Linked DNA regions of Solitalea canadensis DSM 3403. The protein of the gene in region 2 binds, or shares a complex with, the protein of the main gene of each other region. Links are inferred from orthologs where the notes say so. Each region holds a gene or a part of one and is shown on either strand. Other genes may lie near its edges.

What was found.
Region 1: the proteins of accD (region 2) and accB are in contact, whole or in part, in a solved structure (PDB 8UXZ), measured with the Escherichia coli proteins. The link is inferred for Solitalea canadensis DSM 3403 from one-to-one orthologs.

Annotation. Positions count from the first base shown.
Region 1 is NC_017770.1:3,825,403-3,829,314, reverse strand. The notes cover bases 1-2,812. They hold accB (acetyl-CoA carboxylase biotin carboxyl carrier protein), read left to right. Parts: upstream 1-1,063; coding sequence 1,064-1,561; downstream 1,562-2,812. Other genes in these bases: accC (acetyl-CoA carboxylase biotin carboxylase subunit), read left to right, coding at 1,657-2,812; SOLCA_RS15920 (beta-ketoacyl-ACP synthase III), read left to right, coding at 1-942. In the rest of the region: more of accC, read left to right, coding at 2,813-2,997; twin-arginine translocase subunit TatC, read left to right, coding at 3,300-3,912. UniProt on the Escherichia coli protein: This protein is a component of the acetyl coenzyme A carboxylase complex; first, biotin carboxylase catalyzes the carboxylation of the carrier protein and then the transcarboxylase transfers the carboxyl group to form malonyl-CoA.
Region 2 is NC_017770.1:2,740,962-2,751,966, reverse strand. Bases 7,753-10,696 are described here. They hold accD (acetyl-CoA carboxylase, carboxyltransferase subunit beta), read right to left. Parts: upstream 9,677-10,696; coding sequence 8,828-9,676; downstream 7,753-8,827. Other genes in these bases: fbaA (class II fructose-bisphosphate aldolase), read left to right, coding at 10,067-10,696; SOLCA_RS11380 (cysteine desulfurase family protein), read left to right, coding at 7,753-8,642. Outside these bases: SOLCA_RS11415 (SusC/RagA family TonB-linked outer membrane protein), read left to right, coding at 1-1,505; SOLCA_RS11410 (SusD/RagB family nutrient-binding outer membrane lipoprotein), read left to right, coding at 1,522-2,952; SOLCA_RS11405 (MarR family winged helix-turn-helix transcriptional regulator), read left to right, coding at 3,052-3,498; SOLCA_RS11400 (ZIP family metal transporter), read right to left, coding at 3,740-4,480; SOLCA_RS11395 (phosphatase PAP2 family protein), read right to left, coding at 4,467-5,042; SOLCA_RS11390 (class I SAM-dependent methyltransferase), read right to left, coding at 5,075-5,815; glmM (phosphoglucosamine mutase), read left to right, coding at 5,966-7,345; more of SOLCA_RS11380, read left to right, coding at 7,506-7,752; more of fbaA, read left to right, coding at 10,697-11,005.

The DNA.
Region 1 (3,912 bases), 1.1 Mb from region 2 along the record:
GCTCCGGAAGACAAACTGACTAACCAAGACCTGGAAAAAATGGTTGATACTAATGATGAGTGGATTCTTTCACGCACAGGTATCAAAGAAAGAAGAATACAAAAAGAGGGCGCAACATCTGATATGGGTGTTAAAATCATGGAAGGATTACTTGCTAAACGCGGTATCAGCCCTGAAGAAATCGACCTTGTAATTTGCACAACTGCTACTCCCGATTACGTATTTCCTGCTACAGCTAATGTTATCTGTGATAAAATAGGAGCTAAGAATGCCTGGGGTTACGACCTTAGCGCTGCTTGTTCTGGTTTTATCTATGGTTTAACTACAGGTGCTCAGTTCATTCAAACCGGAATGTACAAGAAAGTGGTGGTAATTGGTATCGACAAAATGTCGTCTATTATCGATTATCAGGACCGTGCTACTTGTATTATTTTTGGTGATGGTGGTGGTGCGGTATTGCTTGAGCCAAACAACGAAGGCTTAGGATTCCAGGACGCCATTCTGAGAAGTGATGGTGCCGGTCGCCAGTTCCTGGTAATGAAAGCAGGAGGTTCTGCAAAACCTGCATCAAGAGAAACGGTTGAAAACCGTGAGCATTATGTGTATCAAGAGGGAAAAACAGTATTCAAGTTTGCTGTGACCAATATGGCTGAAACAGCAGCTGAAGTTATGGAACGTAATAACTTAACAGCTGATGATATAGCTTGGTTAGTACCTCATCAGGCAAACAAACGTATTATTGATGCAACAGCTGATCGTTGCGGCATGCCTGCTGAAAAAGTAATGGTTAACATTGAGCGTTACGGAAATACCACCAATGGCACAATTCCGTTATGTTTATGGGAGTGGGAAGATAGGCTTAAAAAAGGCGATAATCTTATTCTTGCCGCGTTTGGCGGTGGTTTTACATGGGGTGCTGTTTACCTCAAGTGGGCCTACTAATAAAGCAATTTATTCGGAGCAATCCGGTTTAAATACAATATGTAGGTTATTGAATGACAAATCATTAACTTACACTTGAAAAGGTTACTTTACAAACAACTTAAAACAAACTAGCAAACTAATGGAAATCAAAGAAATTCAGGAACTGATCAAATTCGTCTCTAAGTCAGGCGTAAATGAAGTTTCGATTGAACGAAAAGATTTTAAAATAACTATAAAAACTACTTCACAGCAAGCAGTTCAAACTGTAGTTCAAGCTACTGTTCCTGTAGCGGCTCCTGTTGCAGCTATTCCTGCTCAAGCAGCAGCTCCGGTAGCAACAGCACCTGCACCAGCAACAACGCCTGCTGCTTCGGCAGAAGCACCTAGCGATGCAAATCTTATTACCATCAAATCTCCAATGATTGGTACTTTCTATCGCCAGGCTAGCCCTGAAAAACCTTCATTTGTAAATGTTGGTGATGAAATTCGTCCGGGACAAGTTCTTTGCATTATTGAAGCAATGAAATTGTTCAACGAAATTGAATCCGAAATCTCTGGACGTATTGTTAAAGTATTAGTAGAAAATGCTAGTCCGGTAGAATACGATCAACCATTATTCTTGGTTGAGCCAATGTAATTTTTATTTGCGGGTTTGAGTATTTGAAGATTTGGAAATATTGAGTTTTTAGATTCGCAAATTCACAAATTCACCAATTCACCAATTTTAATTTCATGTTTAAAAAAATACTTATTGCCAATCGTGGAGAAATCGCGTTACGAATTATTCGTACGTGTAAAGAGATGGGCATAAAAACGGTTGCTGTTTATTCAACAGCAGATCGTGAAAGCTTGCATGTACGTTTTGCTGATGAAGCAGTTTGTATAGGGCCAGCTCCAAGTAAAGATTCTTATTTAAATATTCCTAATATCATTGCGGCTGCAGAAATTACAAATGCAGATGCAATTCACCCAGGTTACGGCTTTTTGTCTGAAAATGCTAAGTTTTCATCAATTTGCCGAGAAAATGGTATCAAATTTATTGGTGCTTCTCCTGAGATGATCAATGCAATGGGAGATAAAGCATCTGCTAAAGAAACCATGAAAAATGCCGGTGTACCCACTATTCCGGGATCAGATGGTTTATTAAGTGATGTAAAAGAAGGTATTAAAGTTGCCAATGAAATCGGTTATCCGGTAATTCTGAAAGCTACTGCCGGTGGTGGTGGCCGTGGAATGCGTATTGTGTGGAAAGACGAAGATTTTGAACCAGCTTGGGATTCAGCTCGTCAGGAAGCAGGTGCTGCATTTGGTAATGATGGTATCTATTTGGAGAAATTCGTTGAAGATCCTCGTCACATTGAGATTCAAATTGTTGGTGACCAATATGGAAAAGTATGTCACCTTTCTGAGCGCGATTGTTCAATCCAGCGTCGTCACCAAAAATTAGTAGAAGAATCTCCTTCACCATTTATGACTGAAGAACTTCGTCAGAAAATGGGAGAGGCAGCAATTGCCGGAGCTTCTGCTGTTAATTATGAAGGTGCAGGAACAATTGAATTCTTAGTTGATAAACACCGCAACTTCTACTTCATGGAAATGAACACTCGTATCCAGGTAGAGCATCCAGTTACGGAAGAAGTTATTAACTACGATTTGATCAAAGAACAAATCAAAGTTGCCGGAGGTGTTCCGATCTCTGGTCGTTCATATTTCCCTGATATGTGCGCAATCGAATGCCGTATCAATGCTGAAGATCCAATGAATGGCTTCCGTCCTTCACCAGGTAGGATCACTAATTTCCACTCTCCGGGTGGTCATGGTGTTCGTGTAGATACACACGTATATGCAGGTTATGTGATCCCTCCTAATTATGATTCAATGATCGCTAAACTGATTACTGTAGCACAAACCCGCGAGGAAGCTATTTGTACAATGGAGCGTGCATTAAGTGAATTTGTAATTGAAGGTATTAAAACGACAATTCCTTTCCATTTGAAATTAATGAAAGACCCTAACTTCAGAGCTGGTAACTTTACCACTAAGTTTATGGAGACTTTTGATATGGAAAAATAGAAACAGTAATGTTTCTGTAATACACAAAAACGCATGATCGTCATAAATCATGCGTTTTTTGTTTTTGAATGAATACTCCATGGAGTAAAAGTGTGCAGAGATTATAAAAGTAGCTTTGTGCAGTCAAGTGCAAAACCTTAGCAAATTGTTAAGGCCTTAACAGGATTATAGGCATAATGTAAACAAGATATTGTTACCGATCTATTGTCCAGATAGGGGATCTTATTGAACGGACAACTTGAGTTAAATAACTTCATTCAATATTCATTCATTTAAGTATTTTTGCAACTCATTTAACGCACATGTCTGATAATAATAGCCGTAGAAGTAATCTAATAACCAAATACGTATTAAAAGATAAGCATACCATTGAATCAGAGATGTCATTCTTCGATCATCTGGAAGAGCTAAGATGGCATTTGATTCGTTCCGTTATTGCCATTGCAATTTTTACTGGTCTTGCTTTTAGCTATAAAGAAATCATCTTTGATCAGATTATTTTAGGGCCTAAAAATCCAGACTTTTGGACCTATCGTATGATGTGCCAGATAGCTGCAAAATATAATATTGCAGATTTTTGTGTGGATAAGATCAATTTTGTGATTATGAATACCGAATTAGCCGGTCAGTTCATGATTCACTTAACATCCTCTTTTCTGGTGGGTATTGCACTAGCCTTTCCATATTTTATTTGGGAGCTTTGGAGGTTTATTAAACCAGCCCTGGAAATTAAGGAGCGTCAGTATGCAAACGGTTTGATCTTCTTTACATCTGTGTTGTTTGGAATTGGTGTGTTATTCGGGTATTTCATAATTGTCCCACTTACAATTAACTTTCTGGGTTCATATACAGTAAGTGCAGAGATCCTGAATCAGGTTTCTCTGGATTCCTATTTATCTACCGTTGGAACATTAT
Region 2 (11,005 bases):
TCAGTGCAAATGCCGGAGCAAATCTTTTTACAATTGATTATTCAAGTGTAGCGCAAAGTACTGTAGGTGGTTTAAGTTCCCCTAACTTCTTTAATATTTCAGCTTCAATTGACCGACCATTGATTTCTAATGCATATGCAAAAAAACAAGTAAGAAGCTTTTATGGAACGGCATCAGTTGGATATAAGGATACCTATTTTCTGGATGTTGCCTTACGTAATGATATTTCTTCAGCATTGCCTCAAAACAATAATTCTTATTATTATCCTTCCGTATCATTTAGTACTGTGTTTGGAGATTTATTGAAATGGGAACCCCTTTCATATGGTAAATTTCGGGTAAGTTATGCACAAGCAGGCACAGATATTTCAGCTTATCAGACTTCAAATCCTTTTGCTGTTGACCCTACTTCAGGAACTATGGTTGCATTATCATTACCTAATACTTTTTATTCAGAAGAAATGATGCCAGCCTATGCCAATGCCTTTGAAATTGGTACTGACTTAAAATTCCTGAATAATAGGTTAGGGCTTAATGTTACTTACTATGATCAACAAAATAAAAATCAGGTAATAACACTAAGTGTTCCTTCAGAAAGTGGGTATGTAAATCTCGTAACTAATTCAGGAAATATTAAAAATAAAGGTTTTGAACTTAGCTTAAGTGCCACCCCGGTTAAGGTTAATAAGTTTAGCTGGGATCTATCAGCAAATATTTCAAGAAATAAAAGCCAGATCGTTGAGCTTCATCCGCAGTTTAAAGCCTATACATTAGAAACAAACTCCTATTCTAAAATAGATCAAATATTACTTGCAGAAGAAGGAAAAGCTTTCGGATCATTAATAACCACGGGGATTAAATATGACCCTGCTACTGGTAAAATGTTATTAGATGCCAATAATCTTCCTGTTTTTGAAGCAAATCAAAATTTTGGGAGTATGACACCTGATTTTACAGGTGGTTTCCAGAATACATTCAGTTATCGAAACTTTACTTTGGCCGCTTCAATTGATTTTCAAGGTGGAGGACAATTTTTTAGCCGTACTAAATTATTGGCCGCTAAAACTGGTTTAGCAGTAGAAACAGCAGCTATAAATGAAAATGGCAAAAATGTTCGTGATCCATTGGCAGAAGGTGGAGGTGTAAAAGTAAATGGTATTTCTGCAGCCACAGGGCAAGAAGTTACGGCTTTTGTTGATGCTCAAAAATACTATACAGCCATTGGTACAAAGGCTTACAATTTATTCCTTTATGATGCTTCTTATATTAAGTTAAGAGAGGTTCGTTTGGGCTATACTTTTTATAAGAGAGAATACACGAAGTTGCCAGCAAGTTCAGTAAATCTTGCATTTACCATTCGTAATCCAATGATGATTTGGCAAAAAGCGCCTAAAGGCCTTGATCCTTCAGAATTATCAAGTGGAAGTTCGGGCCTTAGCTGGAATGAATCAGGAGAATTGCAATCGGTTCGTTCATTTGGCTTAAATCTTAATGTATCATTCTAAAAATCGACTGTCAACAATGAAAAAATATAAAATAGCGAAAATCGCCATTGCTTTCACGAGTTTGTTAATTGCAACAAGCTGTACAAAGTTTGATGATGATATTAATGTGAGCCCGAATAAACCGTTGGTGGCTTATAATTCCGATTTGTTTACCTATGCAATGCGTTATGTTTCAAATACTTCAGAAGCAACGCAAGGGGCTTTATATGTTCAGCAATTGGCTGAAACGCAGTATACAGATGCATCACGATACACGAATGTTGCGTTTGATTGGTCTGTATTTTATGCTAACCCTTTAATGAATCTTCAATACATCATTAGTCAACCCATCAATCCATTAACAGAAGCAACAGAGGGCTCAGCCAATAACCAAAAGGCTGTAGCGCGTATTTTAAGAGCTTATTTTTATTGGCATCTTACAGATAGATGGGGAGATATTCCATATGCACAAGCTTTGCAAGGTTCTGCCAATTTTGCCCCGGTTTATACTAGTCAAAAAGATGTGTATTATGATTTGATGAAAGAGCTGAAAGAGGCTGCTGCTCAAATTGATGGCGGAAAAGGTGTTAAAACAGATTTCTTGTATAATAAAAACATGAGCAAATGGAAGAAATTGGCCAATACAATGCGTGCTTTAATGGCACTTCGTATTTCAAAAGTTGATCAAACAAAAGCTCAGACAGAATTCAATGATGCTATAACGAGTGGTGTTTTTGCTTCAAATGCAGATAACTTTGTTTATCCCCACCTGGAAGAAACAGCTAATCAGAACTTCTGGTTTTCGGCATTAAGTAAAGACGCTTGTGCCCCTAGTGCAACATTAGTTGATTATTTGATTTCAACCAATGATCCTCGCTTAACAACATTTGCTAACAAGAATAAGCTAACTCCTGCAGTTTATGCGGGGATGCCATATGGATTAATGAACGATGAAGCTTCTCAGATTCCATCTAAAAATATTTCAACAGTAGGGGATAAGTTACGCCAGAAAACCAGCTCTACTCAGCTAATTACCTATGCTCAATTGTTGTTTGCCAAAGCTGAAGCTGCTAAAGCTGGAATTATTTCAGGTGGTGATGCGGAGGCGCAAGCAAATTATAACCTGGCTATTGAGAATTCGTTGATTCAATGGAATGGAGATAATACAGGATTGACAACCTTCTTGGCCGATCCGGCGGTTGCTTATGATAGTAATAATGCCATTAAACTGATTGCTTATCAGCGTTGGGTGCATTTATACATGAATGGTTATGAAGCTTGGGCCGAATGGAGAAGAACGGGTTATCCTCAACTTACTGCGGCATCCGGAACGGCAGGAATTCCTACACGACAGGCTTATCCGTCGAGTGAGTTTACCCTGAACCGACAAAACTATGATAAAGCCAAAGAGGCTTTAGGAGGAAAGGACGATCTTTATGGTCGGGTTTGGTGGAATAAACAGAATTAGCATCAACCAAAAAATTAATGCTTTTAATAAAGTTTTTATACAAAGCAACAACATTATTTGTTGTTGCTTTGTATATTTGCGTATTATCAGCAAAGAATTATGGAAATAGAAAAAGAAATAGTTCAAAGTAAATTTGAAAATAGCTACCAGAAGGCAATCATAAACATCGTTTTTACGCAAAGTTGGTTGATGTCAAATATGCGCCAGATTCTTGAGCCATATGATATTACCCCTCAGCAATTTAACGTTTTACGAATTTTAAGAGGCCAATATCCAAAACCCGCTACATTAAACCTGGTTAAAGAGCGCATTATAGACAAGATGTCGGATGTTTCCAGAATCGTAGACCGATTAGTAAAAAAAGACATTATTGAGCGCAAAGTTTGTAAAAGCGACAGAAGAGCGGTTGATCTTTTAATTACTCAGAAAGGCCTGGATCTGTTGTCTAATATCACCATTGAAAAAATGCAAGGTTTTGTAGGTAATAATCTTACCGACAACGAACTTGAAAAATTAAACGAGCTTTTAGATAAATTAAGAGGATAGTTTTTTAGTCTAGAGTCATTAGTCCAGAGTCCTTAGTCTTTAGTTTTAGTTCTGAGTCATTAGCTTTTAGCTTTTTCGAAATCAAAACCGACTCAAGACTCAGTACTCAAGACTCCAAACTATTAATTGAGTTTAGAGTCATTAGCTTTTAGTTGTTAGCTTTTCAAGATCAAAACGACTCAAGACCCAGTATTCACGACTCACGACTCACGACTCAAGACTCAAGACTCAGTACTCAAGACTAATGCACATGTCCATGACTATCTTGCAAGAAGAAGATGGTAATAGCAATACCCGCTCCCAGGAAAATTGCAATTGTTTTGTACAGATTGAATTTGTGATCTTCACTTGCTTCAAACAAGATGGTGGTTGAGATATGCAGGAAAATACCGATTACAATCGCCATGATATAATCAAAATACTGCGATAACGCACCGGATGCATTGGGTCCTAAGTTCTGGCTTAAAATAAAGCCCGCTGGCGACATTAAAGCAAACAAGGCAAGCATCATGATGGTGGTTGATTTGCTGATGTTACTTTGCAGCAAAATGCTTCCTAATGCAAAGGCCGCTGGAATATGGTGAATAGCAATACCAAACAATAACTCATTTTGAGCTTCTGAACTGGCTAAAGGTAAAGCCTCAAGAAATGCATGCAAACATAAGCTTATCATTAAGCCAAATGGGAAGGCTGCGCCATGTTCATGGTGATGAACATGAATATGCCCGTGTTCAACTCCTTCCGAAAACTGCTCTAAAATTATTTGAAAAGCAAATCCTACTAAAACAAACACACCAACCATCGGGTTATGCGAGCTATAAACTTCGGGCATTAAGTGTAGCGCACAAATAGCAAACAGGTAAGCACCACTAAACGATAAAATAAGTTTCAGGTTTTTTGTGCTGCTTTTGGTCACAAAAAATACTGCCATTCCACCAAGGAATGCACTTCCAAATAAAATAAGACTCTTAATTAACTCCATCTAAGGGTAAAATATTTTTTCGTATTTGTGAAACTCCCCAGCCGATAAACGCTCCTAATAACCCTCCACAAGTAACATCAAAAGGATAGTGTACGCCAACATATACTTGTGCAAAGCAAATAATGACAGCCCAGGCTAAAGCTGCAGGCAGCACCCATTTCCAGCGTTGGTAGAAAGTTCCAATCAAGAACAGAGCAATAGCAAAATGGTTTGCCGCATGTGAAGAAACAAAGCTAAATCCTGAACCGCAACGAGCAATTCTTAACTTAACTAAACCCAATAAAGCCGGATCGTTACATGGTCGAAGGCGCTGAAAATGCTGTTTTATTATACTCGCGCTTGTAAAATCGGCGATGCCAAAAGCAACCAGTAAAAATAAGATGAGGTATAGCCCTTTAAGCTTATATTCTTTGATAAAAAATACGATGAGGAACGCATATAAAGGTGCCCAGAAATATTGATTTCGCATTAACGGCATTAACCAATCAAAAAATGGATTGGAAAGGTCGTTATTGATAAAGAAGAAAATTTTCTGGTCAATGGAATTTAATTGTTCAAGCATTTATTATTAGTGCGAAAATTATGAAGGTTTATTTATTTCTTTCTACAAACAAAGATTAATCTGTCTGAGATTTTAGGGTCAAATTCATTCAGATCGTAATCACCAAAAGTGGCTTCGATCTCTAATCCGGCTTTGGTAAAAAAGCGTTTAAAATCATCAGGCATAAGTGCTCTTACTTCTTCTTTGAAAGCAAAATGACGTCCTTTATCTTCGAAGTCTATTTTCTTTACGATAAAACCGTTTTCGAGCTTACGCTGAATGTGAAATTCGATAAGTCCGACTAATTGAGTCTCCCGGAAAACCAAATTATTTTGTAGTTTTTCAGCATTCATGAAATCGAGCACAAGCGCGCCGTCTTTTTTCAGAGAATGAGCAAACATGTTTATCGCATGCTGATGATCACGTTCTTTTTCGAAGAAACCAAAGCTGGTAAACAGGTTAAAAACGATGTCAAAATAGTTGATAAAAAATAAATTTCGCATGTCGTGCACATAAAAGTGCAGCTTAGCGTTTTCAAAAGCAGAAGCATGTTTTATATTTTCCTGCGAAAGATCGATCCCTGTCACATCATATCCTTTTTTGTTCAGATAAATAGCATGACGACCTTTGCCGCAGCCGACATCAAGCATCCTTTCCTGAGTAGACGGCGTCAGATATTCGCATAAATTATCCATTAAATGCTCAGCTTCTCGCTCATCACGTTTGTTGTAAAGTATATGATAATAAGGTGAATTGAACCAGTTTTGGTACCACTTCTGTTGTTTATCAGGCATAGCAACAAATATATAAAACCAATATGAGTTTTTTTACCGTCATTTATTGTTAAAAATGCAGGTCAAATACAAGGCTAAAGACTTTATTCTCATTGCCTATTTTGATATAATTTATAATTTTGTTTTTGTTAATTCTAAAATCACTCAACATTGACACTTATTAAGTCTATTTCAGGTATCAGGGGTACCATTGGAGGTACTCCCGGAGACGCTCTTACACCTTTAGATGTGGTAAAATTCACCTCGGCTTTTGGCCAATGGGTTATAAATAAATCAGGAAATAAGAAAATTGTAATTGGCAGGGATGCACGTATCTCTGGTGAAATGGTTCGTAATCTGGTGGTTGGTACCTTACAAGGTTTAGGTATCGATGTTGTCGATCTGGATCTTTCAACTACGCCTACTGTTGAAGTAGCGGTTCCGATGGAAAATGCCGGAGGTGGTATTATCCTTACGGCAAGCCATAATCCAAAACAATGGAATGCTCTTAAATTACTGAACGGTAAAGGTGAGTTTATCTCAGCCGCCGACGGACAAGAAGTATTGGATATTGCTGAAAAAGGCGCTGTTCATTATGCAGATGTAGATGCTTTAGGCGCTTACAAAATCGATAATTCTTATGTTGATAAGCATATTGAAATGATTTTGGCTTTGCCTTTAGTGGATGTTGAAGCAATTAAGAAAGCTAATTTCAGTGTAGTGGTAGATGCTGTGAATTCCACTGGCGGAATCTTCGTTCCTAGATTATTGAAAGCTTTGGGTGTTAACACAGTGCATGAACTATACTGTACGCCTGATGGCAAATTCCCTCATAACCCTGAACCATTAGCTGAAAACCTTATCGAATTGTCGAAACAGGTAATGGCAAAAGGAGCAAGCTTAGGTATCTCTGTCGACCCAGATGTTGACCGTTTGGTTTTTGTTTGTGAAGATGGAAGTATGTTTGGAGAAGAGTATACATTAGTTGCTGTTGGCGATTACATTCTGAAACATAATAAAGGAAATACTGTTTCTAATTTGTCGTCGACACGTGCATTGCAGGATGTTACCGAAAGTCATGGTGGTAAATATAGCGCAGCTGCAGTGGGAGAAGTGAATGTAGTGGAAATGATGAAAGCCACTAATGCAGTAATTGGTGGTGAAGGTAATGGAGGTATTATCTATCCTGAATTGCATTACGGAAGAGATGCTTTAGTAGGTATCGCATTATTCTTAACACATTTGGCAAACTTTGGAAAAAGCATTTCTGTATTAAGAAATTCTTATCCATCTTACCATATCTCTAAAAACAAGATCACATTAACGGCCGATATGGATATCGATTCGTTGATGGATAAGATTCAGGAGAAATATAATAAACAACCTATTAATACAATCGATGGGGTTCGCATTGAGTTTGATAAACAATGGGTACATTTACGTCGCTCTAATACAGAACCAATTATTCGTATTTACTCAGAAGGCGATTCTGAAACAGTTGCAGATGCATTGGCTAATAAAATTATAGCTGATTTTAAAGAAATGATATAATATAGATTTGAGATATTAGATAGGTGATTTGAGATAATTTCCCAATCACTTATCTGGTTTCTTGAATAAATTTAAACCGAAAAACCTAAACCAATCGATTTGAAATTTGAATATGTAGTTGAACTCGTATCTCAAATCTCTTATCACAAATTTAACTTATATGAGAGTTTATTTAGACAACGCTGCTACTACACCTATTGATAAAGAGGTGTTGGCGGTGATGTTTGGCATAATGGAGAATCAATATGGGAACCCTTCTTCCATTCATGCTCACGGCCGCGAGGTGCGTTCAATTGTTGAGACGGCTCGTAAAACTGTGGCAAAGTTGCTAAATACATCACCGGCAGAAATTTTCTTTACTTCGGGAGGTACCGAAGCTGATAATACAGCTATTCGTTGTGGTATCCACGACCATGGTATTACTCACGCAATTACTTCAAAAATTGAGCACCACGCAGTTGGGCATACACTTGAAGAGTTGGAAAAGAAAGGTGTTATTAAATTAAGTTATGTTAATATCGACTCAAAAGGTACTGTCGATTATGATCACCTTGAAGAGTTGTTAAAGAATAACGAACGCAGCTTTGTTTCCTTAATGCATGCCAATAATGAAATTGGGACACTGTTGGATGTAGAACGCGTAGGAAATCTTTGCGAGCAATACAACGCTTTATTTCACTGCGATACCGTACAAACAATGGGGCATTACGTGCATGACCTCAGTAAACTGAAAGTTCATTTTATAGCTTGCGCTGCGCATAAATTACACGGACCGAAAGGGGTTGGTTTTTTATATGTAAACTATCATGTGAAAATTAAACCTTTTATTTACGGTGGAGCTCAGGAACGCAACATGAGGGGTGGCACTGAGAACGTTTATGGAATTGCAGGTTTAGCAAAGGCATTGGAAATTGCCTATCATGAAATGGATGAACATGCTCAATATGTTCAGGGTTTGAAAAACTATATGAAGGATCAATTGACGCAAAATTTTACCGATGTACAATTCAATGGTGAAACTGATCCTGCCAAAAGCTTATATACCGTTTTAAATGTGTCTTTCCCCGAATCGGATATGGGAGATATGATGTTGTTTAATTTGGATATAAACGGAATTTCGGCATCAGGAGGAAGTGCTTGTTCTTCCGGATCAAATATTGGTTCACATGTACTTACGGCAATTGGTACAAACCCTAATCGTCCATCGGTTCGTTTCTCTTTCTGTAAGTATAACACGAAAGAAGAAATCGATTTTGTGATTGAAAAGTTAAAACAGATTATTCCGGTAACGGTGTAAATAACATTTTGTAAGAACTAGAGAAACGAATGGAATTAATTTTTCATCCGTTTTTAGTTTTAATGGATGATAAATTTTACGCTATGTCTTTTATATAAAATTATCACCCTATTACTTCTTTAAGAAACAAAAAACGGATGAAGTGATCACTTCATCCGTTTTTTGTTTTATCAATTGATAACATCTTATTTTTTAGTCACCATCCTTAAGAATGAAGCTATTTTAGCTTTCATCTGACGGCGATCCACAATAAAGTCTAAGAAGCCGTGCTCCAATACAAATTCAGCACTTTGGAAACCTTTAGGAAGATCTTTCTTGATGGTTTCTTTAATTACACGAGGTCCTGCAAAGCCGATCATTGCGCCAGGTTCAGAGATGTTGATATCTCCCAACATAGCGTAAGATGCAGTAACACCCCCGGTTGTAGGATCGGTTAATAAAGAAACATAAGGAATTTTAGCTTCTGCTAACAAAGCAAGTTTAGCTGATGTTTTAGCCATTTGCATCAATGAAAATGCAGCTTCCATCATACGTGCTCCACCTGATTTAGAGATCATTAGGAAAGGGATTTTGTTTTTTAGGGAGTAATCAATTGAACGGGCAATTTTCTCACCTACAACAGAACCCATTGATCCCCCAATAAAATCGAAGTCCATACAGGCAATCACCAAATCCTGACCTTCAATCTTTCCATGTCCGGCACGAATAGCGTCTTTCAATCCCGTTTTTGCCATCGTTTCTATGATACGATCAGTATATTTTTTACTGTCAACAAAATTTAGCGGGTCGCCGGAAGTAAGATTTGAAAAAAGTTCCTCAAATTGGTTATCATCAAATAAAACTTCAAAATATTCTTTCGAGCCGATACGAATATGGTAACCGCAATGGTGACACACATATTTGTTTTCTATCTGCTCAGAATTATGTAAAACCTTTTTGCAAGAAGGACATTTGTTCCAAAGACCGTCAGGAGTTTCCTTCTTTTCTTCGGTTTTAGTGGTAATACCTTCTTTTGCTCGTTTAAACCAACTCATAGTTTAGTATTAGTATTGGAATATGTTTGTTCTCGTTAATTGTAAAACCGATATTTATCGATACTGTTTAATAAAACCCTTTTAAAAGCCCGGAAAGCGAAAAAATATTTTAATAAAAAGGGCTGCAAAATAGCAAAAATATATAATACAGAAACAGCCACTTTTAATAAATCATTTCGGCCCTATTTTTCAATGACATGTTAATTTCTATAAATTGATGTTTGTGTACAAAATACACTATTAAAATGATATAAAATAGTAAGCCTATTGCATTGTTAATCAGTGAAATTAAAAATTGCATGTTTAAAATCATACAATATTTTATTTCTAAATTCCTATATTTAGCAACTCAATTTTTTTATAATTCTCTATTAACAAAACTATTCTCGTATGTCAAACCAGACACAGACCGCTATTGCAAAAGGCGTTTTACATGGTGATGCGGTTCAGGAATTATTTGAATTAGCAAAACAACATCAGTTTGCTTTACCTGCAGTGAACACTATCGGAACTGATACTATTAATGGTGTAATGGAAGCTGCTAAAGCTGTAAATTCTCCAGTTATTATTCAGCTTTCAAACGGTGGAGCTCAATTTTATGCCGGTAAATCACTAAATAACGACAATTTGCAAGCTTGTGTTGCAGGAGCCGTTTCTGCAGCTCAGCATGTTCACTTGTTAGCTGAAATGTACGGTGTATCTGTAATACTTCACACAGACCACGCAGCTAAAAAATTATTGCCTTGGATCGATGGCATGTTGGTTGCAGGTGAAAAATTCTATGCTCAACATGGCAAACCATTGTTCTCGTCGCACATGATCGATCTTTCTGAAGAGCCATTACATGAGAACATTGAAATCTGTAAAACTTACCTAGAGCGCATGAGCAAAATGGGTATGACTTTAGAGATTGAATTAGGTGTTACAGGTGGAGAAGAAGACGGTGTTGATAACTCGGATGTTGATAGTTCTAAACTATACACGCAACCTGAAGAAGTTGACTTCGCTTACACTGAGTTAAGCAAAATCAGCCACCGCTTTACTATTGCAGCTGCATTTGGTAACGTTCACGGCGTTTATAAACCAGGTAACGTTAAGCTTTCTCCGGTTATTCTTAAAAACTCTCAGGATTTCATCAAAGCAAAGCACAATTTAACAGCTGAAAAACCTGTTAACTTTGTATTCCATGGTGGATCAGGTTCATCGCAAGCAGAAATTCGTGAAGCAATTTCTTACGGAGCAATCAAAATGAACATTGATACCGATTTGCAATGGGCATTCTGGGAAGGAATCTTGAATTTCTATAACGACAAAAAAGATTACTTACAA